3 regions of the Methylobacterium sp. P3_A11 genome follow, and region 1 is predicted to be linked to each of the others. Evidence: predicted binding sites of a transcription regulator. Region 1 holds the regulator's gene; each other region holds the start of a gene.
What was found. The regulator LexA, encoded in region 1, represses DNA repair genes until DNA is damaged. The targets are predictions, from matches to a motif close to TGTTCNNNNTGTGTTCNG.
Positions count from the first base shown of each region.

Region 1 (9,617 bases):
CCAGTCGAGGCCGAGCCAGGACAGGCCGTCGAGGATCGCGTCGATCGCGCCCTTGGTCGAGCGCTCCCGGTCGGTGTCCTCGATCCGCAGCAGCATCCGGCCACCGGTGTGGCGGGCGTAGAGCCAGTTGAACAACGCCGTGCGGGCTCCGCCGATATGGAGGTAACCGGTGGGCGAGGGCGCGAAGCGCGTGACGACGGCTGAGGACATCGGTCCGATAGGTTCGGGGGCGAGGCGCGAAGGGGTGGAGGCGGGGCGGCGGAGAGAGCGTCGATGGGTCTCGACACGGCGCCCGTAGCACGAAGCGCCGGCTGTAGCACGGGCCTGCGGATGGGTTAAGAATCGCCTGGGGAATCGCCCGGCCGCCGACGACAGGTCGCGCGGTGCGGGGTGGCGGCAATGCGACGGATCGGCGCGAGGCTCGCGGGTGGCGCTGTGGCGCTGGCCGGCCCGCGCGCGCCCGCCCTCCCGGCAGTCCGCCACTGGGTGGCCAAGGGCCTCGTCCGGGAGGCCGAACAGCGCCGGCTGTTCCCCTGGCTGGCCGTGGCGTTCGGGGCCGGAATCCTCATCTACTTCGTGGCGGCGGATGGCACGCCGCTCCTAGCCGCGCCCCTGATCGGCGCGGGTCTCGCCCTGGCGCCGACCCCGATCCTGGGGGCGCGGCCGGCGGCCCTGGCGCTGGCCCTCGGCGTGGCGGCCGCGTTCCTCGGCTTCGCGGCGGCGACCTGGCGGGTCGCGCAGGTCGCCGCCCCGATCCTCACCCGCACCACCATCGGCCCGCTGGTCGGGATGGTCGAGGCGCTCGACGAGCGGGAGGTCGGCGCCCGACTGATCATCCGCGTCGAGACCTTCGCGGGGCTCGCGCCGGAGTCGCGGCCGGTGCGGGTGCGGGTCTCGTTCCGCAGGACCCCCATCCCGCGCCCCGGGGACGTCGTCGCCGCCACCGCCCGGCTGCTGCCGCCGCCGGAGGCCGCCCGGCCGGGCGGCTACGACTTCGCCCGGGACGCGTATTTCCAGGGACTCGGCGCGGTGGGCTCGCTCGTCGGCGCGGTCGCGATCCGGGCGCCGACCGAGCCGCCGCCCATGAGCCTGCGCCTCGCCGCTCTGCTGGACGAGGCCCGCAACGCGCTGACCCGCCGGATCGCGCAGGCCGCAGGGGGACAAGCGGGCGCGGTGGCGGCGGCTCTTGTAACGGGCAAGCGGGGACTGATCGCGCCGGCGACCAACGACGCGCTCCGCGCCGCCGGAATCTACCACGTGGTGTCGATCTCGGGGCTCCACATGGTGCTGGCCGCCGGCGTGGTCTTCTGGCTGGTGCGGGCGGTCCTCGCCGCGGTGCCGTACTGCGCGCTGGTCTGGCCGATCAAGAAGATCGCCGCCGGCTTCGCCATGGTCGGGGTCACCGCCTACTGCGCCTTCTCGGGCTGGGACATCGCCGCCGAGCGCTCCCTGATCATGACCCTGATCATGCTGGGCGCGATCCTGGCGGACCGGCCGGCCCTGTCGATGCGCAACCTCGCGCTGGCCGCCCTGATCGCCCTCGCCCGGGAGCCCGAGGGCCTGCTCGGCCCGAGCTTCCAGATGTCGTTCGGCGCCGTGGCCGGGCTGATCGCCTGCGCCCGGCTGATCGACGGGCGGCTGTTCGTGCGCCCCGGGGCGGGGCGGCTCGGGCGGCTCGTCGGCACCGGCCTCTCGGCGGTGACCGGGACCCTGGCCACGACCCTCGTGGCCCAGATCGCGACCGCGCCCTTCGCCACCTATCATTTCCAGACGGTTCAGCCCTTCGGGCTTGTCGGGAACGCACTGACCCTGCCGCTGGTCTCCCTCGTGGTGATGCCGTCGGCGGTGATCGGGATCCTGGCCTATCCCTTCGCCCAGGACCGGCCGATCTGGTGGCTGATGGGTCAGGCGGTGGGGGGCATGCTCGTCGTCTCCGACTGGATCGCCGGGTTCGAGCGGGCGATCGTCGTCGTGCCGGCCTTCGGCACGTCGGCGCTGATCCTGCTGACCCTCGGCCTGCTGCTGGCGACGCTCCCAGCCTCGCGCCTGCGCTGGCTCGCCCTGGCGCCTGCCCTGGTCGGCCTCGTCCTCGCGGCCAGGCCGGACCGTTACGACCTCTACGTCGACCGACAGGGCGCAGGAGCCGCGGTCCGGGGGCCAGACGGACGCCTCACGGTGCTGGGCAGCCCTTCCGGCTTCGTCCTCGAGCAATGGCTGAAGGCGGACGGTGACGGACGGCGGCCCGCAACGCTGGTCGCACCGCAGGGCAGCGGCCGCTGCGACCACCTCGGCTGCACGGCGCGCCTGCCGGACGGCCGAGCGGTGGCCCTCGTCCGGGATCGGCGCGCCTTCCCGGAGGATTGCGCCCGCGCCGCAGTGGTGATCACCGGCCTCGTGGCGCCCCCGACCTGCACGCGCCCGCTGGTGATCGACCGGCGCGTCCTCACCGCCCACGGAGCGGTCGCCCTCCGGGCCGAGGGTGACGGTTTCGCCACCCGGTACACCCGTGCCGACGGCCGCGCCGTACCCTGGCGGCCGGGACCGGCACGTGAGCCGCGCCTGCGGACGCCCGTCACATCCGGGTCGGACGGATCCCACACCGCGGAGGCTCCGCCTCCGGAAACCGACGGGTCAGGCAACGGCGCCGTCTCCGGCGACGCGCCCGCCGAGCCGCTTCAGTAGCGGCGGACGAGGCTGACCAGGCGTCCCTGGATGCGCACCCGGTCGGGCCCGAGCACGCGGGTCTCGTAGGCCGGATTGGCGGCTTCCAAGGCGATCGAGGAGCCCCGGCGACGCAGGCGCTTGAGGGTCGCCTCCTCGTCGTCGATCAGGGCCACGATGATGTCGCCGGTGTTGGCAGTGTCCTGCTTGCGGATCACCACGAGGTCGCCGTCGAGGATGCCGGCCTCGACCATCGAGTCGCCGCGCACCTCAAGGGCGTAGTGCTCGCCGCCGGCCACGAAGTCCGGCGACAGGGTGATGGCGTGGCTCTGGTTCTGGATCGCGGAGACCGGCGTGCCGGCCGCGATCCGGCCCATCACGGGAATCGAGATGGCGCGGCCGGCCTCGTCGAGGATCCGCGTGCTCGCCGGTGCGGGCGGCTGCTTGGACTTGCCGCCCTCGACCACGCTCGGCGTGAACCGGCGAGGCTCTGCCGAAGCCGCGGTCGGGGGCGCCTGGGTCAGGCTCTCGGGGATGCGGATCACCTCGATGGCACGCGCCCGATTCGGCAGGCGCCGCAGGAAGCCGCGCTCCTCGAGGGCCGTGATCAGCCTGTGGATGCCCGATTTCGACTTGAGGTCGAGGGCGTCCTTCATCTCGTCGAAGGACGGCGGGACACCGCATTCCTGCATCCGGCTCTGGATGAATCGCAGGAGGTCCAGCTGCTTGCGCGTGAGCATCGACGGGGGACTCGCGGCTTGGCGGACCGCCACGTGACGGTCTCCGAAACAAATCACGAACAGGTTAAACGTTCCGCAAGTGTTCTGCAAGGGCGGGACCGCTACGCTTGGACCGGTGTCGGCCCGGCCATGCGGCCGATCCGGCGCCTCGCCGGACGGGACGGGCCGAGAAACGCATTGACGGCGCAAGCGGAGCCGTTTCAATGCTGGCCCGTGCCCCGCCGGAGAGGCGGCGGATCCGGGACGCGGGCCGGGACCAGCTTGGAATGACGCGGATGCGACGACCCGCAGCTCTGCTGCCCCTCGGCCTCGCCGCCCTCGGCCTCGCCGGCTGCACCACCGGGTTTTCCTATATCTCGCGGAACTATGTGGCGCTCACCCCTCAGGTGGTGACGATCGGCTGCAAGGAGCCCTACGAGGTCTACGATAACCGGCAGCAGCGCCGGATGCTGATCGTCTCGAACGCCCTGCGCGAATATGCCGGCTGCAACCTGAGCGAGGCGCGGATCGATCCGGAGCCGGACGCGACCCGGGTGAAGCGCTTCCGCACCGCCGCCCGGGCCTATCTCGACGAGACGGTGCGGGAAGATTGCCGGATCACCGGCGAGACCGTGTTCGATCCGCTGAAGAGCGAATTCGCCTACGCGTGCGACGCGCCGATCGAGCGGCGCGGCACGGTGGTTCCGCGCCTGCCAGGCCGCAATCCGGGTCTCGGCCCGCGCTAGCACCACTTTGGGAAATTGATATCAGGGCGGGTGTTCGAAGGCGACTTTACTATTCGGGCCGCGCGGCGTCTGCAGCCTGTTGAGGAGATCGAGGATGGCCGACGGGGCCGCTTCCGGCAAAGGGGTGGCGCTCGCGTAGGGCCTGCTCCCTTGAACTTCCGATTACCCGGGTCGCGGGGGGCCGGCCGCAGCTGGATCGGGCACGGTGGTGCGGACCCTGCGCCCGCGCACCACGACGCTGGCCAAGCCCATCGCCCGCATCAGCCGGGCGACCGTGCCGCGCGCCACCGCGATCTCCTTGCGGGCGAGCTGACGCCACGCCTTCCTGAGCCAGCAGACGCCGAAGTTCGCCGCTTGAACGCGCCGGATCTCGGCCATCAGCATCGCGTCGCGCCTAGCCCGAGCCGACAGCCGCTCCGGATCGGCCTGCCGTTCAGCGTCCTGCTCCTATGCAGCGCTGCCGAGTTCGCAGCAATCCGCAACGGAATCAAGACGAGACAGATTAAGAGAAAAAGTCCGGATAGCTCGCGTCTTTGCTGCCAAATACAAGCTTTATATTTTGTTTTTCAAAAATATAGGTACCACGCATGACCTAAAGCTGAGTATATAGACGGATCATTACGCTACCCGTGCGTCTCTCCCGCGAACGCGTCGAGACCCGTGAGAGTCCCGCCATCCGTCCCGAGCGAACATATTCGCGGTAATATTGGTCACGTTCAAAAGTCGATCTGTTTTGATCGACCAATACGGCAAGACCAGAAACACTCGGCTCACTTTGATCGTCGCCGCGTCGCTTCCACGTCGAGGCCTATTGCCGAACGAGTCGCTTCGGCCTAGCTCCCTTGCGGCCATCAGAGCCTGCGCGGCCCCGGTCGCGATTTGAGACGGACGGAGACACCCCGAGATGCCCTTCGCTTTCTGCCGATCCCTTCCCCTGGCCGCCCTGGCGCTCGCCGCGGCCACCGTGCCGGGCTACGCCCTGGAGGTGACCCGCTCGGCCGATATCGCCGCGCCCCCGGCCAAGGTCTGGCAGACCATCGGGGAGTTCTGTGGCATCGGCGACTGGCACCCGGCCATCGAGAAATGCGCGCTCTCCGACAAGGACGGCATGAAGGTCCGCACCCTCAGCCTGAAGGGTGGCGGCACCATCAAGGAGGAGCAGGTCTCCCGGGACGACAAGGTGATGAGCTACACCTACACGATCCTGGAGAGCCCGCTGCCGGTCTCCGACTACAAGTCCACCCTCTCGGTCGCCCCGGCGGGTTCGGGCTCGAAGGTGACCTGGACCGGAACCTTCAACGCCAAGGGCGCGCCGGACACGGTCGCCACCGATGCGATCCAGGGCATCTACGAGTCCGGCCTGAAGGCGCTCGCCGACAAGGCCAAGTAGCCGCCGTCACGATTTGGTGCGCGCCGCTGAGCGGATTTGGCAGCGGCGCGCGCCGACCTCCTTCTTGGGCCGTGGAATTTTGCGGCTCCGGTTCAGCCTGACCGCATCGTAGGTCGGGCTGGCGTGTCGCCGCGCCGATTGACCCACTGCCACGCTCGGCTCAAAACCCTGCCGGCGCAGCCCCCCCCGCGCCCCAACAGGATGATCGCCGTGCCCGCGTCCCGTCTGCCGATGCGCCTCAGCCTCGCCGCCCTCGCCGTCGCGGCGCTGGGCGCCTGCCAGCAGCGCAGCGCCCCCGCGGTCGCGGAGCCCTCGCCGATCGTCCCGGCTCCGATCGCGCTGCCCACGGGCAGCGGCTGCGGTCCCGAGATCGCCCGCACCAAGGCGATCGTCGACAGCGACGTGGCCACGGGCAATCTCAACAAGCCGGTGGGCGACCGCTTCAACGCCGACCTCGCCCAGGCTGCGGCGGAATGCTCGGCCGGCAAGTCGGGCGAAGCCCTCCACCTCCTGGCCGCCGCCAAGAGCCGCTTCGGTTACCGCTGAGCCGGCCGCGCCGCCCGCCGATCCTGATCCCGTGCGATCGGGGTCGGTCGAAGCTGCGCGGTGAGTCAGCCCCTGGTATCGCGCGCCATGTCAGGCCGGCGCCCGCATCCCGAGAGGGCTGGGCCGGACGAGGGTGCGGCCTTCCGGCTAGATCACGAACATCAGGTTGAGGCCCGCCCGGCGGAACCCTTCCTCGGCGATCTTCAGGTCGAGCCCATAGGAGGCGATGTCGTCGGCCACCGGATCGAGGGATGGCGCCCGGTGCTGGTGCAGGTGCTTGATGTAGCTGTGACAGGTCGTGCAGCTCTCGACCTGGACATCCTTCGAGACCTCGTCCAGCCCGTAATAGCTGATCCCCTCGCCGGACCCGCAGGCGGTGCACCGGATCCGGACGTGGTTCCAATACGTGCCGCAGAGCGAGCAGCTGAGGTACCGGGCCTTGTCGGCCGGGGTCCAGGCGACGATCACGCTCGCCACCGGCGCGCCGCCGCAGCACGGGCAGACCCCGTCGGCGACCGGCTTCAGGCTGCCGGTGTCGAGGCGCGCGGCCAGCTCGGCGAGGCGGATCTGCAGGGCCGCCGACACGAACACGCACTCGGCGATCCGGTCGACCGGCAGCGCTCCCTCGAAGACCTGCAGGGCGAGGTCGAGGCGGTCCTCCCGGGAGGCCCCGCGCAGAGTCTCGCGGGCCGCGGCCGACGCCTCGGGCGCCGTGGCGAGGTCGAGTTCGCCGAGGAGGGCCAGCAGGAAATCGTCGAAGCCCCGATCGACCTCCAGGCTATGCCGAGACAGGAGCGGCATGCCGTGCTCGCTCCGGAGCGCCAGATCGGCAGCCTCGGGTGCCGCCACGGGCGGACCCTTCGCCTGAACCACGGCCTGGGCGCGGGCGACCTCGGCGACGAAGCGCAGATAGGCCTCGAGCGGATGCCCGGGCGCGGCCTCCGACAGGCGCGCGGCCCGGTCGGCGAACAGCGTCGTCGGATCGGGCAGGCGCACGAACGGCACCGAGCCCGAGATGCCGATCTTGTCGGGATCGGGCTTCAGCTCGCTGAAATCGCGGCGGCGGGGCTTCGGCTCCGTCGCCTGCGCGGTCTTCGCGTCCGCGGCGGGCGACGCGGGCGTACGCTTGAAAAAACGGGCCACGCGTTCAGGATCCGCGCTTGTCCACCGAGCCGTGGCGGGCCTTGCCACCGACGATCTGCCGGAACCACTTGCGGTGATGCCGATAGGCCCAGCCGCCGGTGACCGTGCCGCGCACCATCGCCCGGCCGGTGCCGCGCACCCAGATGCCCGCGTAGACGTGGACCACGATGATCGCGATGGCGATCACGGCGGCCAGCGAATGGGCCAGGAGCGCCCAGCGCTGGGTCTCGATGGAGGTGAGGCCGCCGAAATAGGTGTTCCAGATCACGAGGCCAGTGACGAACATCACGCCGATCAGCGCGGTCTGGCCCCAGAACACACCCTTCTGGCCGGCATTGTACTTGCCGAGTTCCGGCAGCCGGTCCTCGCGGTTGGTGACCACGTCGCCGATGTGCTTGGTCCACTCGACGTCGTCCCTGTTGGGAATGTTGAGCTTCCAGAAGCGCACGAACAGGAAGAAGAAGCTGACCGCCAGCGCCACGCCGAACCAGGGATGGATCGCCCGGGTCGCCTGCCCGCCGCCGAACAGGCCGGTGAGGGAGAACAGGTAGGGCGTGAACATCGCCAGCCCCGATAGGGTCAGCAGGGTGAACAGGATCGCGGTGATCCAGTGGTTGACGCGCTGCACGCCGGTGTAGCGCGGGACGTACAGCACCTCCGGCGCCTCGGATTTGGCGTGGTGGAGGGGGCGGGGATCGCCGTCTCGGATGTCGCTGTGGATCGTCATCGGCCTTCTCGCGCCTGACGGGCCGGCTCCGCGGGCGGCGGAGGCGGCTTTGTGAGTCAAGATAGGGCCTGTCGGCCCCGCCGTCTTCGGTCGTCCGATCCCTGCAACGTCAGAAGGGACCGCGGGTCCCCTCTCCCGTGCGGGAAAGGGCAGGGTGAGGGGTGTGGGCTTACGGAGGAGGCTCGCCCCAGGCGCGCTTCGATGGCGTGCTCGGCTCTGAACCGTCTCGTCCCTTACCCCGACTCTCTCCCGCTCGGGAGAGGGGGCGCGTTGCGTCTCCCGGGCCGCGCCGGCCGCCCGGGACCCGTCTCAGTGCGGCCGGACCTCGCCGCCGCCGGTCTCGCGGCGCCTGGCCTCGTCGTACTCGACCGCCTCTTCCTCTTCCTCGGGCACGACCTCGTTGGGGCCGGCCGTCACGTAGTGGAAGAAGCCCGCCACGGCCGCAAAGCCCATGGCGGCGAGACCGAACACCTTGGCGCCGCCCTTCCAGAAGGCGACGAGCGGCGAGATCTTCGGGTCGTTCGGCAGGCCCGCATAGAGGCTCGGCTGGTCGGCGTGGTGGAGCACATACATGACGTGCGTGCCGCCGACGCCGGCTGGGTCATAGAGACCGGCATGCTCGAAACCGCGCGACTTCAGGTCCTCGACGCGGGTCTGCGCCTGTTCGATCATCGCCTGCTTGGTGCCGAACATGATCGATCCGGTCGGGCAGGCCTTGGCGCAGGCCGGAGCCTGACCCACCGCCACCCGGTCCGAACACAGGGTGCACTTGTACGCCTTGTGGTCGGTCTGGCTGATGCGCGGGATGTTGAACGGGCAGCCCTTCACGCAGTAGCCGCAGCCGATACAGTTCTCCTCGATGAAGTCGACGATGCCGTTGGAGTACTGCACGATCGCCCCGGGCGACGGGCAGGCCTTCAGGCAGCCCGGCTCGGAGCAGTGCATGCAGCCGTCCTTGCGGATCAGCCATTCGAGGTTGTTGGTCTCCGGGTTCTCGTACTCGGTGAACCGCATCAGGGTCCACGACTTCGGCGTGAGGTCGTGGGGGTTCTGGTAGACGCCGGTGTTCACACCGATGTCGTCGCGCAGGTCGTTCCACTCCTCGCAGGCCGATTGGCAGGCCTTGCAGCCGATGCACTTCGACACGTCGATGAGCTTGGCGACCTCCACCTGGCGGCGGATCTCCGGCGGCGTCTCCGTCGAGGCGGAGCGCTGGCGGATGTCGAGGGAGCTGTAGTCGGCCATGATTCAGCTCCCCCTTACGAGACCGCGTCCGACGGCGGCGTGGTCGGCTCGATGTTCACGAGCCAGGCCTTGAACTCCGGCGTCTCGGTGTTCGCGTCGCCCACGACCGGCGTGAGCGAGTTCGGGTGCCACCCTTTCCTGGTGAGGCCCATGAAGCCCCAGTGCTGCGGGATGCCGACGACGTGGACGGGCTTGCCGTCGCAGATCAGCGGCTTGATGCGCTTCGTCACCACGGCCTTGGCTTTCAGGGAGCCGCGCTTCGACCAGACGCGGACCCATGAGCCCTTGGCGATGCCCTTCTCCTTGGCGAGCTCCTCCGAGATCTCCACGAAGGCCTCCGGCTGGAGGATCGCGTTGATCCGGGCGTGCTTGGTCCACCCGTGGAAGTGCTCGGTCAGGCGGTAGCTCGTCGCCGCGTAGGGGAAGTCCTTCGCGTCGCC
Region 1 is NZ_JBFUGA010000023.1:10,081-19,697, reverse strand. Features, by position in the region: gene gltX (glutamate--tRNA ligase) at 1-210, opposite strand, end outside; gene AC1DXK_RS10085 (ComEC/Rec2 family competence protein) at 400-2,682, shown strand; gene lexA (transcriptional repressor LexA) at 2,676-3,401, opposite strand; gene AC1DXK_RS10075 (hypothetical protein) at 3,677-4,126, shown strand; partial or broken gene AC1DXK_RS10070 (IS3 family transposase) at 4,258-4,564, opposite strand; gene AC1DXK_RS10065 (SRPBCC family protein) at 5,031-5,516, shown strand; gene AC1DXK_RS10060 (hypothetical protein) at 5,718-6,062, shown strand; gene fdhE (formate dehydrogenase accessory protein FdhE) at 6,210-7,205, opposite strand; gene AC1DXK_RS10050 (formate dehydrogenase subunit gamma) at 7,210-7,932, opposite strand; gene fdxH (formate dehydrogenase subunit beta) at 8,242-9,177, opposite strand; gene fdnG (formate dehydrogenase-N subunit alpha) at 9,192-9,617, opposite strand, start outside.

Region 2 (9,617 bases), on a different contig from region 1:
CGGAGGGCACCGAGATGGTGATGCCAGGCGACAACGTGACCATGGACGTGGCGCTGATCGTGCCGGTGGCCATGGAGGAGAAGCTGCGCTTCGCCATCCGCGAGGGCGGCCGCACCGTCGGTGCCGGCGTCGTCGCCGCCATCAACGATTGAGCTCGAGAAAGCATCCTTAGCAGGGCGCGGCGGGGTCCAGGCCCCGCACACCCCGCCGTCCCTCTCAAGGTTCCAGGATCATGAACGGTCAGAACATCCGTATTCGCCTGAAGGCGTTCGATCACCGCATCCTCGATGCGTCGACCAAGGAGATCGTCTCCACGGCCCGGCGCACCGGCGCGACCATCCGGGGTCCGATCCCGCTCCCGACGCATATCGAGAAGTTCACCGTGAACCGCTCGCCGCACATCGACAAGAAGTCGCGCGAGCAGTTCGAGATGCGCACGCATAAGCGTGTGCTCGATATCGTCGATCCGACGCCGCAGACCGTGGACGCGCTGATGAAGCTCGACCTCGCCGCCGGCGTGGACGTGGAGATCAAGCTCTGAGTCCGCTGAGGACTTAGAGCTTACCGTTTCATCGCGCGAGGGAGAGAACCTATGCGCTCAGGCGTCATCGCACAGAAGGTCGGCATGACCCGCGTCTTTACGGACGCGGGGGAGCATGTCCCCGTCACGGTGCTCAAGATCGACCAGTGCCAGGTGGTTGCCCACCGCACCGTCGAGAAGAATGGCTACGTTGCGCTGCAGGTCGGCGTCGGCAAGGCCAAGGTCAAGAACGTCTCGGCCGCCGAGCGGGGCCGCTTCGCGGTCGCCAAGGTCGAGCCGAAGAAGAAGCTCGCCGAGTTCCGCGTTTCCGAGGACGCGCTGATCCCGGTCGGCGCGGAGATCACCGCGGACCACTTCATCCCCGGACAGTTCGTGGATGTCACCGGCACCACGACCGGTAAGGGCTTCGCGGGCGGTATCAAGCGCTGGAACTTCGGCGGCCTGCGCGCCACCCACGGCGTGTCGATCTCGCACCGCTCGATCGGTTCGACCGGCGGGCGTCAGGATCCGGGCAAGACCTTCAAGAACAAGAAGATGCCGGGTCACCTCGGCGTCGAGCGGGTCACGACCCAGAATCTCCGTGTCGTGCGCACCGATCCCGAGCGCGGCCTGATCCTGGTCGAGGGCGCGGTTCCGGGCGTGGCCGGCGGCTGGATCCAGATCCGCGACGCGGTGAAGCGCAAGCTGCCCGCCGACGTTCCGCTGCCGGGCAAGTTCCGTGAAAACGGCGCGTCCGCCCCGGCTCCCGAGGCCGCTGCGGCTGAGGAGACCGCGTGATGAAGCTCGATATCACCACTCTCGACGGCGCCGGCGCCGGTTCGGTCGAGCTGAATGAGGCCATCTTCGGCCTTGAGCCTCGCGCCGACCTGCTGCAGCGCATGGTCCGCTGGCAGCTCGCCAAGCGTCGCGCCGGCACTCATGCCGTGCAGAACCGCTCAGACGTGAACCGGACCCGCAAGAAGCTGTACAAGCAGAAGGGCACCGGTAATGCCCGCCACGGCGCGGCCTCGGCGCCGCAGTTCCGCGGCGGCGGCCGGGCCTTCGGTCCCGTGGTGCGCGACCACAGCCACGACCTTCCCAAGAAGGTCCGTGCCCTGGCCCTGCGCCACGCGCTCTCGGCCAAGGCCAAGGCCTCGACCCTAATCGTCGTCGACGACATCAAGATCGAGGATCACAAGACCAAGGGTCTCGTCGAGCGGTTCGGCAAGATGGGCCTGTCGAACGCGCTGATCATCGGCGGGGCCGAGGTCGACGTGAATTTCGGTCGGGCTGCCCGCGCCATCCCGCAGATCGACGTGCTGCCCGTGCAGGGCATCAACGTCTACGACATCCTGCGCCGCGACACGCTCGTCCTGACGAAGGCCGCCGTCGACGCGCTGGAGGAGCGTTTCAAATGAGTGCCGATCCGCGCCACTACGACATCATCGTCTCCCCGGTCATCACCGAGAAGGCGACAAACCTGACCGAGCAGAACAAGGTCGTGTTCCGGGTCGCCCCCAAGGCGACCAAGCCTCAGATCAAGGAGGCCGTGGAGAAGCTGTTCGACGTCAAGGTCACGGCCGTGAACACCCTTGTCACCAAGGGAAAGAAGAAGATTTTCCGCGGCCTCCGCGGACAGCGCTCCGACGTGAAGAAGGCGATTGTGACCCTGGCCGAGGGCCACACGATCGACGTCACGACCGGGCTCTGAGGACGGGTTTTAGGGATCCAAGCCGATGGCCTTGAAGACATTCAAACCGGTCACGCCGAGCCTGCGCCAGCTCGTGCTCGTCGACCGCCGTGAGCTCTACAAGGGCAAGCCGGTGAAGGCGCTGACGGAGGGCAAGTCGTCCTCCGGCGGCCGCAACAATTTGGGCCGCATCACCGTCCGCTTCCGCGGCGGTGGCCACAAGCGCGTCCTGCGCAACGTCGACTTCAAGCGGCGCGAGCAGCTCGGCGTCGCCGCCACGGTGGAGCGGATCGAGTACGATCCGAACCGCACGGCGTTCATCGCGCTGATCAACTTCCCCGATGGCAAGCAGAGCTACATCCTGGCCCCGCAGCGCCTGCAGCCGGGCGACAAGGTGGTGGCCGGCGAGAGCGTCGACATCAAGCCGGGCAACGCTGCGCCGGTCGGTTCGATGCCGGTGGGCACGATCGTCCACAATGTCGAGCTGAAGATCGGCAAGGGCGGCGCGATCGCCCGCTCGGCGGGTAACTACGCGCAGATCGTAGGCCGCGACCAGGGTTACGTGACCCTGCGCCTGAACTCGGGCGAGCAGCGCCTGGTTCACGGCCAGTGCTTCGCCAGCGTCGGCGCGGTCTCGAACCCGGACCACATGAACATCTCGCTCGGCAAGGCTGGGCGCAACCGTTGGCTCGGCAAGCGCCCGCACAACCGTGGCGTTTCAATGAACCCGGTCGACCATCCACACGGCGGCGGCGAGGGTCGCACCTCGGGCGGCCGCAACCCGGTCACGCCCTGGGGCGTGCCCACCAAGGGGAAGAAGACCCGGTCCAACAAGCGGACCGACGTGTTCATCCTGTCCAGCCGCCACAACCGCAAGAAGTAATCGCTATGGCACGCTCTCTCTGGAAGGGGCCGTTCGTCGACGGCTACCTCTTCAAGAAGGCCGAGGCGGCGCGGGGCTCCTCGCGCTCCGAGGTCATAAAGATCTGGAGCCGCCGCTCCACGATCCTCCCGCAGTTCGTCGGGCTCACCTTCGGTGTGCACAACGGGCAGAAGCACATCCCGGTCTACGTCACCGAGGAAATGGTCGGGCATAAGTTCGGCGAGTTCTCGCCGACCCGCACCTTCCCGGGCCACGCGGCCGACAAGAAGGCGAAGAGGCGCTGAGATGGGCAAGCAAGCCACCCCCCGCGCGCTCCCCGAGAACGAGGCCAAGGCCGTCGCGCGCATGCTGCGCGTCAGCCCGCAGAAGCTCAACCTCGTGGCGCAGATGATCCGCGGCAAGAAGGTCGACACGGCGCTCGCCGAGTTGCAGTTCTCGCGCAAGCGGATCTCAACCGAGGTCAAGAAGTGCCTCGAGAGCGCCATCGCCAATGCCGAGAACAACCACGATCTGGACGTGGACGACCTAGTCGTCTCCCAGGCCTTCGTGGGCAAGGCGCTGGTTCTCAAGCGCTTTCACGCCCGCGCCCGCGGCCGCGGCGCGCGTATCCTGAAGCCCTTCTCGAACCTCACCATCGTGGTTCGCGAAGTCCGCCAGGCCGAAGCGGCCTGAGGAGGATCTGATGGGCCAGAAAGTCAATCCGATCGGTCTCCGGCTCGGCATCAACCGGACCTGGGACTCCCGCTGGTTCGCCAACAAGGGCGACTACGCGAAGCTCATGCACGAGGACGTCGCGATCCGCGCCGCCCTCATGAAGCAGCTGAAGCAGGCGGCGGTCTCCAAGATCGTCATCGAGCGCCCGCACCGGAAGTGCCGGGTCACCATCCACTCGGGCCGTCCGGGCGTGGTGATCGGCAAGAAGGGCGCGGACATTGAGAAGTTGCGCAAGCTCGTCGGCACGATGACTAAGGCCGACGTGACCATCAACATCGTCGAGGTGCGCAAGCCCGAGATCGATGCCACCCTGGTGGCCGACTCGATCGCCCAGCAGCTCGAGCGCCGCGTCGCCTTCCGGCGCGCCATGAAGCGGGCCGTTCAGTCGGCCATGCGTCTGGGCGCCGAGGGCATCCGGATCAACTGCTCGGGCCGTCTCGGCGGCGCCGAGATCGCTCGCCAGGAATGGTACCGCGAGGGTCGCGTCCCGCTGCACACGCTGCGCGCCGATGTCGATTACGGGACCGCCACGGCGTTCACGACCTACGGCACCTGCGGCATCAAGGTGTGGGTGTTCAAGGGCGAGATCCTCGAGCACGACCCGATGGCCCAGGACAAGAAGGCCCAGGAAGAGGGCGGCCGCTCCGGCGGACGCCGTGAGCGCGATGGCGAGGGCGGCCGCGAGCGCGGACGCCGCGAGCGCGAGCACGCGTAAGGTAGGAAGCCATGCTGCAACCGAAAAAGACCCGCTTCCGCAAGCAGTTCAAGGGCCGCATCCACGGTGCGGCCAAGGGCGGCTTCGAGCTGAACTTCGGCCAGTTCGGCCTGAAGGCGGTGGAGCCCGAGCGCGTCACCGCCCGCCAGATCGAGGCGGCCCGCCGCGCGATCACCCGCGAGATGAAGCGTCAGGGCCGTGTCTGGATCCGGGTTTTCCCGGACGTGCCGGTCTCGTCGAAGCCCACTGAAGTCCGCATGGGCTCCGGTAAGGGCGCCCCGGATTACTGGGCTGCGCGCGTGCATCCCGGTCGGATCATGTTCGAGGTCGACGGCGTTGCCGAGAACATCGCCAAGGAGGCGCTCCGCCTCGGCGCCGCGAAGCTCCCGATCCGCACGCGGGTCGTCCAGCGCATCGCCGACTGAACGGAGGATATCGTGAAGTCGACCCAGAGAGTGTCTGATCTGAAGGCGTTGTCGCCGGATCAGTTGAATGACGAGTTGCTGAACCTCAAGAAGGAGCAGTTCAACCTGCGCTTCCAGGGGGCCACCGGCCAGCTCGAGAACGTCGCTCGCGTCCGTGAGGTCCGACGCGACATCGCCCGTGTCCGGACGTTGCAGCGCGCCAAGACGCTGCAGCAGCCCAAGAGCTGACGCGGGCCTCTAGGAGAACACCATGCCGAAGCGCATCCTTCAGGGCACCGTCGTCAGCGACAAGGGTGAGAAGACCATCGTGGTGAAGGTGGAGCGTCGCTTCACGCACCCGGTGATGAAGAAGACCGTGCGTCGCTCGAAGAACTACCACGCGCACGACGAGGCGAATGTCGCCAAGGTCGGGCAGACGGTGTTCATCGAGGAGTGCCGCCCGTTCTCGAAGACCAAGACCTGGAAGCTGGTCGAGGGCGACGTGGCCCAGGCCCCCGAGGCTGGCGAGGCCGCCTGATCCTGGGGCTGCGGCAGGCGCGGTCTTCCGCATCCGCCCGGTCTCTGTCGATCCGGTTGCCGAGCGGCATGCGCTCCTGAGCGCTTGGGTGACGGCAACACCAGGGTCGAACGACGAACGCCCGGAAGCAGTTCGGCTCACCCGAGTCGGATTCGCTCCGGGCGTCGTCGTTTGCGCGTTCGCCGTCAGGGGCCGGGGCTTCTCGAGGCGGAATGCCCGCCGCGGTTGGCGCGGCTGCGTCCAGAGGCGTTGCAGCGATGCCGGTGCTCCGGTTCGGCGCGACCTAGGGTGTTGCCGCCGCGCGGTTGGCCCCCGTTGCTGCATCCAGTTGCTGCATCCAGCCGCGAATGCGACGGGCGGCGGTCCCGGCGCAAAGCGAAACCCCCTCCGCGACCCTCAGGTCCCGGAAGGGGTTGCGACCGCCTTCAATGCTTGGCGATCCGGGTCGTCGACGGGTTCGGCCGCGAGCGCCTAGGCGTCGCCCTCTTCGAGATCGTCGGCCGTCGGCGTTGCGTTCTCCAGGATCTTCTCGGCCACCAAGCCGGAATTCTGCCGGATCGAGGCCTCGATCTTGGACGCAATCTCCGGGTTGTCGCGCAGGAAGCCCTTCGAGTTCTCGCGACCCTGGCCGAGGCGCTGGCTATTGTACGAGAACCAGGCGCCGGACTTCTCGACGATGCCGGCCTTCACGCCGAGATCGATGAGTTCGCCGACCTTCGACACGCCCTCGCCGAACATGATGTCGAACTCGACCTGCTTGAACGGCGGCGCGACCTTGTTCTTCACCACCTTGACGCGGACCTGATTGCCGATCGCCTCGTCGCGATCCTTCAGGGTCGAGATCCGGCGGATGTCGAGGCGCACGGAGGCGTAGAACTTCAGGGCGTTGCCCCCCGTGGTCGTCTCCGGGCTTCCGTACATCACGCCAATCTTCATCCGGATCTGGTTGATGAAGATCACCATGCAGTTCGACCGCGAAATCGAGCCGGTGAGCTTGCGCAGGGCCTGGCTCATCAGGCGTGCCTGGAGTCCGGGCTGACTCTCGCCCATCTCGCCTTCGATCTCAGCCCGCGGCGTGAGCGCGGCCACCGAATCGACCACGAGGACGTCGATGGCGCCGGACCGCACCAGCGTGTCGGTGATCTCCAGGGCCTGCTCGCCCGTGTCGGGCTGCGAGATCAGCAGGTCATCGAGGTTGACGCCGAGCTTGCGGGCATAGACGGGGTCGAGGGCGTGCTCGGCATCCACGAAGGCGCAGACACCGCCCTTCTTCTGGGCCTCCGCTATCGTGTGCAGTGCCAGCGTGGTCTTGCCGGAGGATTCGGGACCGTAGATCTCGATCACGCGCCCGCGCGGCAGGCCCCCGACGCCCAACGCGATGTCGAGCCCGAGGGAGCCGGTGGAAATGGTCTCGACCTCCTGGACCTTGTCGTTCTTGCCGAGCCGCATGATCGAGCCTTTGCCGAAGGCGCGCTCGATCTGGGCCAGGGCGGCGTCAATGGCCTTGGACTTGTCCTTGTCCACCGGGGGCATGTCGACCACTTTCAATGCGGGCTGGGCCATCTGGCGGGCTCCTTATGAAGGGGTTGGGCGCAGTTCACAACGCGCGCCAACACCCGCTTTGTGTACCTGTTTTGTTCTCTTTCGGCAAGGGCCGGTGGGTGGTTTCCCGCGGAGAGCGGGTGGCACGGGCTCCGCACGAGCCCGCGCCGTTCCGAAGGGTTCGGGCGCGCCCGTCCCTCAATCGGCCATGGTCTTCTTGACGGTCTCGACCAGCTGCTTGAGGCTGAAGGGCTTGGGCAGGAAGTTGAAGGTCTCGCCCTCCGGCAGGTTCTTGCGAAACGCATCCTCGGCGTAGCCGGAGACGAAGATCACCTTCAGGTCGGGCTGGTGCTTGCGGACCTCCCGCAGGAGGGTCGGTCCGTCCATCTCGGGCATGACCACGTCCGAGACCACGAGGTCGATCGGCTGGCTGCCTTCGCGGACGATGGCCAGCGCCTCGAGGCCGGAGGCGGCCTCCAGCACGGTGTAGCCACGGGCCGAGAGCGCCCGGCTGTTGACGGCGCGGACGGGGTCCTCGTCCTCTACGAGGAGGATGGTCCCCTGCCCCGTATGATCGGCCGCGGGCTTGCGCGGCGCTGGCTTCTCGCTCTTGGTCGCGGTGCCGGGCGCCGCGCCGGGCTCGCCAGGCTTGGCGTCCGACTTCGGCGAGGCGGCGATCGCCGTGAGGGGCTCCGCCCGCGGCAGGGTGGTGTCGGAAGGCAGGGACGGCACCTCCTCGGGCTCCGCCACGGGCACGTGCCGCGGCAGGTAGATCCGGAACGCCGTCCCCTCCCCGATCTTCGACTGCACGTCGATGGTGCCGCCGGATTGCTTGACGATGCCGAACACCGTCGACAGGCCGAGTCCCGTGCCCTTGCCGATCTCCTTGGTGGTGAAGAACGGCTCGAAGATCTTCTCCATCAGCTCGGGCGGGATGCCCTGGCCGGTATCGCGCACCTCGATCAGCACATGGTCGCCAGCCGGCGCCCCGCCACGTCCCTCGGCGCCGCTGGCTGCTCCCGGATCGGTGACGTTCTCGGTGCGGATCATCAGCTTGCCGCCCTCCGGCATGGCGTCCCGGGCGTTGACCGCGAGATTGACGATCACCTGCTCGAACTGGTTGACGTCGGCCTTCACCGGCCAGACCTCGCGGCCGTGCTTCAATTCGAGGGCGACGCGCTCGCCGAGGAGGCGCTTGAGCAGGAGCGTGAGTTCGGAGAGCGCCTCCCCGACGTTCATCACCTCCGGGCGCAGGGTCTGACGGCGGGAGAACGCCAGGAGCTGGCGGACGAGGCCCGCCGCCCGGTTGGCGTTCTGCTTGATCTGCATGATGTCCTGGAACGCCGGATCGGTCGGCCGGTGGCTCGCGAGCAGCAGGTCCGAGTAGCCGATGATCGCCTGCAGCACGTTGTTGAAATCGTGCGCGATGCCGCCTGCCAGCTGGCCCACCGCGTTCATCTTCTGGGCCTGGGCGACCTGCTGCTCCAGCTGCCGCTGCGCCGTCGTGTCGAGGGCGTACAGGATCACCCGCTCGGCTTCGTCGGTCTGCTGTCCCGGATCGCCGCCGTCGGCCGGGCTGAGCCAGACCCGGGCCGAGCGGCCGCCCGGTCCCGACAGCTGGACCTCGATGGGTTCCGGATCGGTCCGGCCGCTCGCCGCACGGGCGAGCCCGGCCTCCAGGGCGGTGCGGTCGGCCACCGAGTCGCCGACGTTCGGCTCGACCCGGGGCGTGCCCTCCCCGTCGAGGGCGCCGTCGTCGGCCTGGCGCGGCACGGTTCCGAACAGCCGGGTGAACGAGGCGTTCGCCCGGGCGATGCAGCCGGCGCGGTCGAGGGTCGCGATCGCGATCGGCGAGTTGTTGAGGAAGCGGGCGAGGCGCACCTCGGCGGCGCGCTGCGGCTCGTCGGTCTCGGCCCCGGCCGACCGGTTGATCACGAAGGTCCGCGACGACCCGGGCTTGCCGTCCTTGCCGAAGGCGACCCGATGATAGAGCCGCACCGGCAGGGTGTGGCCGTTGCGGCGGCGCAGGTCGAGGTCGAAGCGGTCGGTCCGCACCTCGCCCGGCAGGCCTGCGGTCCGGACGAGGACGTCCGCCTCCGGGGCGATCTCGGTCAGATGCGGGCCGCCGGGGCCGACGCTGGCGAGGTCGTAGCCGAGCCAGGCCGCGAGGGTCGCGTTCATGTAGACGATGGCGCCGGCCGGATCGATCGACAGGAAGCCCGCTGGGGCGTGGTCGAGGTAGTCGATGGCGTGCTGGAGTTCCTGGAAGACGTTCTCCTGCCGCTCCCGCTCGGCGGTGATGTCGGCCACGGTCCAGAGCGAGGCGGCCCGGCGTGGACGGGCGAGCGGCCGCACCGAGACCCGGTACCACCCGAAGCCGCGATCGCCGGCTGTCGGCCCGAGCGGCGGCGACATCCGGACCTCCTCGGTATGGGCGCGGGCGTCGCGCGAGGCCTGCGACAGGCGATAGACGGCCTCAGAGACCTCCGGGGAGCCGACGAGGATGCGTTCCACCGGCACGAGGTTGGAGAAGGTGTTGCCGCTGGCGATCCGCAGATAGGCCTCGTTGGCGTAGATCAGGCGGCCTCCTTCCTCGACGACGAGCTGCCCG
Region 2 is NZ_JBFUGA010000030.1:13,593-23,209, reverse strand. Features, by position in the region: gene tuf (elongation factor Tu) at 1-152, shown strand, start outside; gene rpsJ (30S ribosomal protein S10) at 233-541, shown strand; gene rplC (50S ribosomal protein L3) at 593-1,318, shown strand; gene rplD (50S ribosomal protein L4) at 1,318-1,938, shown strand; gene AC1DXK_RS11965 (50S ribosomal protein L23) at 1,935-2,231, shown strand; gene rplB (50S ribosomal protein L2) at 2,257-3,093, shown strand; gene rpsS (30S ribosomal protein S19) at 3,099-3,377, shown strand; gene rplV (50S ribosomal protein L22) at 3,379-3,765, shown strand; gene rpsC (30S ribosomal protein S3) at 3,776-4,522, shown strand; gene rplP (50S ribosomal protein L16) at 4,534-4,947, shown strand; gene rpmC (50S ribosomal protein L29) at 4,960-5,175, shown strand; gene rpsQ (30S ribosomal protein S17) at 5,198-5,464, shown strand; gene recA (recombinase RecA) at 5,936-6,997, opposite strand; gene cckA (cell cycle histidine kinase CckA) at 7,205-9,617, opposite strand, start outside.
Region 2: a site for LexA is predicted at 7,089-7,106, ahead of recA (recombinase RecA). Genes of this name have one in related genera too.

Region 3 (9,617 bases), on a different contig from region 1:
TCGATTGCGACCTGCCGCAGCCCGAGCCCGGCCCGCGCGACCTGCTGGTGAAGGTCGAGGCGGTCTCGGTGAACCCTGTCGACACCAAGGTTCGGCGCCGGGCCGAGCCGGAGACCGGCGGCGTCAAGGTGCTGGGCTGGGACGCGGCCGGCACCGTCGTCGCCGCGGGCGCGGAGGTCGAGGGCTTCTCCGAGGGCGACGCCGTGTTCTACGCGGGCGACCTCACCCGGCCGGGGACGAACGCCGCATACCATTGCGTCGACGCCCGCATCGTCGGCCACAAGCCGACATCGCTGGACTGGGCGCAGGCCGCCGCCCTGCCGCTCACCGCGATCACCGCCTGGGAGGCCCTGTTCGACCGTCTCGACACGGACAAGCCGGTCCCGGGCGCCGCCCCGGCGATCCTGATCGTCGGCGGTGCCGGGGGCGTCGGCTCGGTGGCGATCCAGCTCGCCCGGGCGCTCACCGACCTCACCGTGATCGCCACCGCGTCGCGGCCCGAGACGGCGCACTGGTGCCGGGACCTCGGCGCCCACCACGTGGTCGACCATTCCCGGCCCCTCGCCGGCGAAGTGGCGGCCCTGGGCCTCGGCGCGCCGGGTCTGGTCTTCTCCACGACCAACACCGACGCGCACCTCGCCGCGATCGTCGACCTCATCGCCCCCCAGGGCCGCCTCGCCCTGATCGACGATCCGGAGCACCTCGATGTCGGGCTCCTCAAGCGCAAGAGCCTGTCGCTGCACTGGGAGTTCATGTTCACCCGGTCGATGTTCGCCACCGCCGACATCGCCGCCCAGGGCGCGCTCCTCGACGAGATCGCTCGCCTCGTTGACGCGGGCCGCCTGCGCACCACCCTGGGAGAGCATTACGGGCGGATCGATGCCGCGAACCTGCGGCGTGCCCATGCCCTGATCGAGAGCGGGCGGGCCAAGGGCAAGATCGTGCTCGCAGGGTTTTCGGATTGAGGAGGACGCGATGGCGGAGGCAGGGACCGGCATCTTCGACGTGGCGGCGCTGGCGGCGGCCCTGCCCGACAGCGCCCAGACCCTCCTGGTCGACACCTACCTGACCGACCGGGCGGCGGCGAGCGCCCGGGTGTTCCGGGTCTACCGGCCGACCCCGCCGCACTACCACGCCACCTGCGACGAGTACCTGTACTGCCTGTCGGGACGGGGCACGTTCTGGATGGGCGACCCCGCTTCGGTGGCCCCGTTCGGCCCCGGCCAGCTGCTGGTCTTCGAGAAGGGCACGGTCCACGCGATGCCGGAGATCGAGTCCGGCGCGCCGGTGACCTTCCTGTCGATCGACACGCCCCGGCGGGCGCCGACCGACATCGTCTTCGTGAACCCGGAGGACGGCAGCCCCGCGACCTTCCTGGCGCGCAACGCCGAGGCGTGAGCCTCACACCCGCAGGGACCGCCCGGTCGCCGCCACGCCGAGGAGCAGGGCCGCCACGAGCAGGAACGCCGCGGGCAGGCCGAGCGCCTGCGCCACGAATCCGATCAGGGCCGGCCCCGCCAGCACCCCGGCATAGCCCAGCGTCGTCACCGCCGGCACCGCGACGCGCGCGGGGATCGCGGTCTGGCGGCCCGCTGCCGTGAACAGGACCGGGACGATGTTGGCGCAGCCCGCCCCGACCAGGGCGTAGCCGGCGAGCGCCGCCTCCCAGGCCGGAACGACGACCGAGAGCGCCAGCCCGGCCGCCGCCAGCAGGCCGCCGAGGATCACCACGCGCCGCCGGCCGAGCCGGGCCACGACCCGGTCACCGGTCAGCCGACCGGCGGTCATGGTGACCGAGAAGGCCGCGTAGCCGAGGGCCGCCCAGGCCGGGTCGAGCCCGCGCTGCTGGATCAGGAACACCGCGCTCCAGTCGAGGGCCGAGCCCTCGGTGAGGAACACGACGAAGCAGAGCAGGCCCAGAACCAGTACCGGGCCGCGGGGCAGCGCGAAGGCGGGGCCGCCCCCGCCCCGCTCCCCATCCAGGATGCCGGGCCAGGCCGCCGCGAACAGGACCGCGATCCCGCCGGCCAGGATCAGCACGCTCCAGCCCGCGCCGATCCCGCTGGCCAGCAGGCCGCTGGCGAGCAGCGCCCCGAGGATGCAGCCGAGGCTGTAGAGGCCGTGGAAACCCGACATCATCGGCCGCCCGCCGGCGCGCTCCACGACCACCGCCTGCAGGTTCATGACGCAGTCCACCGCCCCCATCCCGGCCCCGAACAGCAGCAGCGCCAGGGTGAGCGGCACGAGCCCCGCGCCCACAGCCAGAACCGGCAGGGCGAGGCCGATCGCCCCCGTCCCGGCGAGCAGGACGGGCCGGTAGCCGAGCCGCTCCGCCGCCGCCCCGGCGCCCGGCATCGCCAGGAGCGAGCCGATGCCGAAGGTGAGGAGCAGCAGCCCGAGCCCCGCCGCGTCGAGGCCGGCGCGCGCCTTCACCAGCGGCACCAGCGGCGCCCAGGTGGCGTTGGCGATGCCGACGATCAGGAACAGGAGCCGCGTGGACAGCCGCCGCTGGGCTGCGGCCCGGTCCTCGGCTGCGCGGAGGGCGGCCGGGTCGGTCAGGTCGAGCGCTGGCATCGGCACCGGTCGGCGGGAAGGGGTCTGAGGGCGGGCCTCGGCGACGTGGGGCCTGGACGCCCGCGGTGCAACACCGGTCCGTCGTCGCGCGCAGCGCAGCCACCGAGGGCGGCGCAACCGCGATCTTTGCGCGATCCGTGCGCGATCCGTGTGGCGCCCCGGGATCGCCTCGCCGCGCGCGCCGGCACGGAAGCCGATCCACGGGTGGTTGTCGTCGTACGCGTTTCGTTCTAGCAAGGGCGGTGCATGACGGGCCTGCGTCCCGCCGGCCCCACCTTGCCGTCGGCCCCCTCGGGCTCGACATGTGTCGGAGCGGCGGCTGGCCCGCGCGCGAATCCGATCCGGACTCCGATCCGACTGCGTCGACGCCTCGAAAGACCGCCGCCCTCATGGCCAAAGCCCAAGCTGGAAGTCGTGCCGCAAGCCGCGCCGGCGCCGCCCAAGCCAGTCCCATCGCCACGCCGAAATCCGCCGCCAAGACGGCTCCGAAGGCGACGGCTCCGAAGGACGAAGCCGCCAAGCCGGCACAGCCCAAGCCGGCCCAGCCCAAGCCGCACCGCGCGAAGGCCGGACAAGCGGCCCGGCCGGAGGAGGCCGCCCGCGACGCCAAGCTGGAGGCCCTGTTCGACGCCGCCCCGACCCCGGCCGAGGACCGGCGGGTCATCACCATCCGCGGCGCCCGGGAGCACAACCTCAAGAACGTCGACCTGACCATCCCCCGGGACAAGCTCGTGGTGTTCACCGGGCTCTCGGGCTCGGGCAAGTCGTCGCTCGCCTTCGATACGATCTACGCCGAGGGGCAGCGCCGCTACGTCGAGTCCCTCTCGGCCTATGCCCGCCAGTTCCTGGAGATGATGTCCAAGCCCGACGTCGACCAGATCGACGGGCTGTCGCCGGCCATCTCCATCGAGCAGAAGACCACGTCGAAGAACCCCCGCTCCACCGTGGGGACGGTCACCGAGATCTACGACTACATGCGCCTGCTCTGGGCGCGGGTCGGCATCCCCTACTCGCCGGCCACCGGCCTGCCGATCGAGAGCCAGACCGTCCAGCAGATGGTCGACCGCGTGCTGGAACTGCCGGAGAAGACCCGGCTCTACCTGCTGGCGCCCGTGGTCCGCGGCCGCAAGGGTGAGTACCGCAAGGAAATCGCCGAATACCAAAAGAAAGGTTTTCAGCGGCTGCGCGTCAACGGCGAGTACTACGCCATCGACGACGTGCCCAAGATCGACAAGAAGTTCAAGCACGACATCGACGTGGTGGTCGACCGGATCGTGGTCCGGGCCGACATCGCCGCGCGGCTCGCCGATTCCTTCGAGACCGCGCTGGAACTCGCTGACGGCATCAGCGAGATCGTCTTCGCCGACGCCCCCGAGGGGGAGGCGCCCCGGACCATCACCTTCTCGTCGCGCTTCGCCTGCCCGGTCTCGGGCTTCACCATCGCGGAGATCGAGCCGCGGCTGTTCTCGTTCAACAATCCGTTCGGCGCCTGCCCGACCTGCAGCGGCATCGGCCACGAGATGCGGATCGACCCCGAGCTGGTGATCTCGGATCCGGCCCTCAGCCTGAAGCGGGGCGCGGTCGGACCCTGGGCGAAATCGACCTCGCCCTATTACGGCCAGACGCTCGACGCGCTGGCCGAGCAGTTCGGCTTCAAGACCGCCGTCCCCTGGCAGAGCCTGCCGGAGACGGCCCGCGCCATCGTGCTGTACGGCTCGGGCAAGCAGGCGGTCCGCTTCGCCTACGACGACGGGTTGCGCAAGTACACGGTCAACAAGCCCTTCGAGGGCGTGATCCCGAACCTGGAGCGCCGCTACAAGGAGAGCGATTCCGACGCGGTGCGGGAGGAGATCGGGCGTTTCATGAGCGAGACGCCCTGCGCCGCCTGCGGCGGCAAGCGGCTGAAGCCCGAGGCGCTGGCCGTGAAGGTCGCCATGGCCGACATCGCCGACGTGACCGCCCTGTCGGTGAGCGAGGCGCACCGCTGGTTCTCGGAGCTGCCCGAGAGGCTCACGGCCAAGCAGAACGCCATCGCGGTCCGGATCCTCAAGGAGATCCGCGACCGGCTGAGCTTCCTCGTGGATGTCGGCCTCGAATACCTGACGCTCTCCCGCGGCTCGGGCTCGCTCTCGGGGGGCGAGAGCCAGCGCATCCGGCTGGCCTCGCAGATCGGCTCGGGGCTGACCGGCGTGCTCTACGTCCTCGACGAGCCGTCGATCGGCCTGCACCAGCGCGACAACGAGCGGCTGCTCGGCACGCTCAAGCGCCTGCGCGACCTCGGCAACTCGGTGATCGTGGTCGAGCACGACGAGGACGCGATCCTGCAGGCCGACTACGTGGTCGATGTCGGCCCGGGGGCCGGCATCCACGGCGGCGAGATCATCGCGCAGGGCACCCCCGCCGAGGTTCTGGCCAATCCCGCCTCCCTCACGGCCAAGTACCTCACGGGCGCGATGGCAGTCCGCACGCCGACCGCCCGTCGGAAGGCCCGGAAGGGCACGCTCGGGCTATTCGGCGCACGGGGCAACAACCTCAAGGACGTCGAAGTCGAGATCCCGCTGGGCACGTTCACGTGCATCACCGGCGTCTCGGGGGGCGGCAAGTCCACCCTGGTGATCGACACCCTCTACAAGGCCATCGCCAAGAAGCTGAACGGCGCCCTGGAGCACCCGGCTCCCTACGGACGGCTGGAGGGGCTCGAGCATCTCGACAAGGTCATCGACATCGACCAGTCGCCGATCGGGCGCACGCCGCGCTCGAACCCCGCAACCTATATCGGCGCCTTCACGCCGATCCGCGACTGGTTCGCCGGCCTGCCGGAGGCCAAGGCCCGCGGCTACCAGCCGGGGCGCTTCTCGTTCAACGTCAAGGGCGGGCGCTGCGAGGCCTGCTCGGGCGACGGCGTCATCAAGATCGAGATGCACTTCCTGCCGGACGTCTACGTCACCTGCGACGTCTGCAAGGGCAAGCGCTACGACCGCGAGACCCTGGAGGTGAAGTACCGGGGCAAGTCCATCGCCGACGTGCTCGACTCCACCGTCGAGGAGGCGGCCGAGCTGTTCAAGGCGGTGCCGGCGATCCGCGACAAGCTCGAGACCCTCAAGCGGGTCGGCCTGCACTACGTCCATGTCGGCCAGCAGGCCACGACCCTGTCGGGGGGCGAGGCGCAGCGGGTGAAGCTCTCCAAGGAGCTGTCGAAGCGCGCCACCGGGCGCACCCTCTACATCCTCGACGAGCCGACCACCGGCCTGCACTTCCACGACGTCGCCAAGCTCATGGAGGTGCTCCACGAACTGGTCGACCAGGGCAACACCGTGGTGGTGATCGAGCACAATCTCGAGGTGATCAAGACCGCCGACTGGGTGATCGACATGGGTCCCGAGGGCGGCGACGGCGGCGGCCGGGTGGTGGCGCAGGGCACGCCGGAGGAGATCGCCCGCTCCAAGGCCAGCCATACCGGCCGGTTCCTGCGCGAGGTGCTGGAGCGGCGGCCTGCCGCGCCGCCGCGCCGGAGCCGCGCCGCCGAGTAGCGACCCGGCCCGGATCGGCGGCCGGCTTCACGCGCCGGGTCCCGGAACCGGCCGGCTGGACCCCGCGCGAATCCGGTCGCCCGGACAGAGGCGGCGCGAATCCACCGGCACCGAGGCGGCAGTTTCTGCCGGGTGCCGTCCGGAACGCGCCGGCGCGGGCGGTGATTCGAGCCGCGCGGCCCCGGACCGTACCGGTTGCGGGCTGGTCCGGAGCCGGATCCCGGCCCGCACGTCCGGACCGCGGACCTGCCCGATCAACCCCGGGAGCTTGCCGGATTCTCCCATGATCCGGCGCGACAACAGCTTGACCATTCAACGATATTTTGCCGGGCACCCCGTTTGGCCGATGCCTGGGGACAGTGTTGCATCGCCGCAAAAATGCGGCTTTTGCGCAACGGTTCAGCCGGTTGTGGCGTTTCGGCGAGCATTCCACTGTCTTTCCGCAGGTCTCTGTAGAATAGTCGCAGACGTTGAGACGGGCAGGCTCCGTGGGGGCGCTCGGTAGGTCCAAAGCCGGCAGCCGCGATAGGCGAGCAGACCGGCAGGGAAGTGCCGAATGCGGGACGGAAGCCGTGTGACCTTGGGAAGGAATGAGAAAATGATGAAGAACTGGCTCGCGGCCGGCACGGTCGCGCTCACGGTCGGCATGACCTCGACGATCGCGCAGGCGCAGACCACGACGGTTCCGGGCGAGCAGGTCGGCCTCGCGGTCGGTGCGCCGCTGCCGGAAGGCCTCTACGCGATCAACACGTTCACCTACCGCCGCACCGACGGCCGGAACGATCCCGACACGGCCGTCAACATCCCGGTCCTGGTCTGGTCGACTCCGTTCGTGCCGTTCGGCGGCCGCGTCGAGCTGCTCGTGGCGCCCCCGACCGTGTTTGCCTTCACTCGCAACCCGGCGGGCGTGCGCAACAAGGACATCTCGATCAACGTCGGCACCTTCGTCGGCGGCATCTGGGCCTTCGACCTCGGCAGCAACTTCGGCGTCAGCTTGCTCGGCGGCGCCTACCTGAACGACCTGAACGGCGACCGCGGCTCGATCATCACCGCCAACGGCACGACGGCCACCCCGGTGCTGCCGCAGCTCTCCTCCAACACCTACCGCTTCGGCGTCGCCGGCAGCTACACGGGTGACGGCTGGAACCTGACCGCCAACCTGACCGCCAACATCTACGACTCGCCCGGCCGCTTCCCCGGTCAGGTCGGCGCCGCCATCGGCCCGATCCGCCTGTCGGACTCGCTGAACTTCGACCTCACGGCGACGAAGAAGTTCGGCAACTTCGAGATCGGTCCGATCGCCTACGGCACCTACAACTTCGACATCAGCCAGGCCAGCGCGGCGGCCGGCAACCGCGGCCGGTTCGCCATCGGTGGCCTCATCGGCTACGACTTCAAGATCTTCACCGTCCAGGCCTACGTCGCCCGCGACGTCGTGACCGGTGCGCAGTACGCCAACGCGTTCGGCCGCACCCGCAGCGACTACTCCACGGACGGCTGGATCCGGTTCATCGTTCCGCTGTACTCGCCGGCTCCGGCCGCCTCGCCGATCCCGGCGCCGCTGGTCCGCAAGTACTGAGACCCTCCCGAGACACCGGGCTCCCCGCCGCCGCGCGGCCGGGGCGCCCGGATCTCCGACAGGCCGTCCTCCGGGACGGCGCACCGCCCGGCCTCCGCCGGGCGGTTTTTTTTGCGTGCGCGGCCCGCCCCGCGCCGGCCGAGCCATCCGCCGCAACGGGCCGCGGGTGACGCGGACAGCGCGGACATCCTATGGTGTGCCGATGGTGCGGCTCCGGTGCCGGCCGGAGCGCAGGCGGACGAGCCGAAGGATTGTCATGGCGACGCAGGGCGAGTGGAAGATCCCCGCGCAGGCCCAGCCCAGGCCTGCCGATTACGGCTACGACCTCGACCGGGCGCTCTCCGCCGTGCTGGCCTTGTCGGCGCGGGTGCCGGAGAGCGCCTTCACGGCCGAGACCCTCGGCACCGAACGCGCCGGCAACGGCGTGGTGATCCGCGAGGACGGGCTGGTGCTCACGATCGGCTACCTCGTCACCGAGGCCGAGAGCGTCTGGCTCACCACCCGGGACGGACGCTCGGTGCCCGGCCACGTCCTCGGCTTCGATGCCGCCACCGGCTTCGGCCTGGTCCAGGCGCTGGGCAGCCTCGGCGTGCCGGCCCTCCCGATCGGCCGCTCGGCCGGGCTGAAGACCGGCGACCGGGCAGTGCTGGCGGGGGCGGGCGGGCGCCAGCGCTGCGTCGCCGTCGAGGTCGTGGCCCGGCAGGAATTCGCCGGCTACTGGGAATACGTCCTCGACGAGGCGCTGTTCACCGCCCCCGCGCATCCGCACTGGGGCGGCACCGCGCTGATCGGTTCCCAGGGGGAACTCCTCGGCGTCGGCTCGCTGCAGCTGCAGCAGGGCGGAGCCGTCGGGGCGCGGCCGATCAACATGGTGGTGCCTATCGACCTGCTGACGCCGATCCTCGACGACCTCGCCACCCGCGGGCGGGCCGATCGGCCGCCGCGTCCGTGGCTCGGCCTCTACGCCACCGAGAGCGAGGAGGGCATCGTCGTGATGGGCTTGGCCGATAACGGGCCGGCCGAGACCGGCGGGCTCCAGGCCGGCGACGTGATCGAGGCGGTGGCCGGCGAGCCCGTGGCCGATCTCGCCGCCCTGTTCCGCAGCGTCTGGGCGCTGGGGGAGGCCGGGGTGCGGGTGCCCCTGACGGTCCGCCGCGAGGGGCGCGGCGTGAAGCTCGCCCTCGTCTCCGGGGATCGGGAGCGATTCCTGCGCACGCCGTCGCTGCACTGAAGGGGGAGCCCGACCGGGCCGTCGCCGGCCTGCACGGGGACGCAACCCGCGCCCGGAACGCGGCGATGCCGCCCCGGGCCTGCACCGGTCACAACCTACGGCTCAGCGACGGTTCAGGTTGCGGGACCGAATCTCCGATGGCCGGCGCTCGATCCGCCGGAAGCGTTGAGGAGATGCAATCATGACGATTCTGAGCGCACCGCGCGCGAAGGCGCTCGTGATGGCCGCCGCGATCGCCGGCGGCCTCGGGCTCGCCGGTTCCGCCGAGGCGGCCGGGGGCTGCGGCCCCGGCTTCCATCCCAATCCCTGGGGCATCTGCCGGCCGAACTGGGGTCCCCGGCCCTACGGGTACTGGAGACGGCCGGTCTATTACGGGGGCTACGGTGGCTATTACCGGCCGCGGCCGGTCTATCGGCCCTACGGCTTCTACGGCCCCCGCCCCTTCTACTGAGACGCGGATCCCGGCGATCCCGACGAGGCACGGCGTTCCGCCGACTGGCGGGGCGCCCTGCGCGTCCGCACACGGTGTTGCGGATGGGCCGCATGCGCACAAAGAATGACCATCCGGAAACCTTGCCGGTTTCCTAAGCCGGTTATGCAATTTCCGCAGGTCTGATGCTTGACCTTGCGCCTCCTGTTGCGCTGCGGCGGGCTTATATGTGCGTTGCACCAACAAGAGGCAGCGATGCGCATTGGAGCGCCA
Region 3 is NZ_JBFUGA010000130.1:800-10,416, forward strand. Features, by position in the region: gene AC1DXK_RS27105 (zinc-binding alcohol dehydrogenase family protein) at 1-965, shown strand, start outside; gene AC1DXK_RS27110 (cupin domain-containing protein) at 976-1,398, shown strand; gene AC1DXK_RS27115 (MFS transporter) at 1,402-2,574, opposite strand; gene uvrA (excinuclease ABC subunit UvrA) at 2,964-6,104, shown strand; gene AC1DXK_RS27125 (transporter family protein) at 6,703-7,683, shown strand; gene AC1DXK_RS27130 (S1C family serine protease) at 7,940-8,914, shown strand; gene AC1DXK_RS27135 (GCG_CRPN prefix-to-repeats domain-containing protein) at 9,096-9,365, shown strand.
Region 3: a site for LexA is predicted at 2,790-2,807, ahead of uvrA (excinuclease ABC subunit UvrA). Genes of this name have one in related genera too.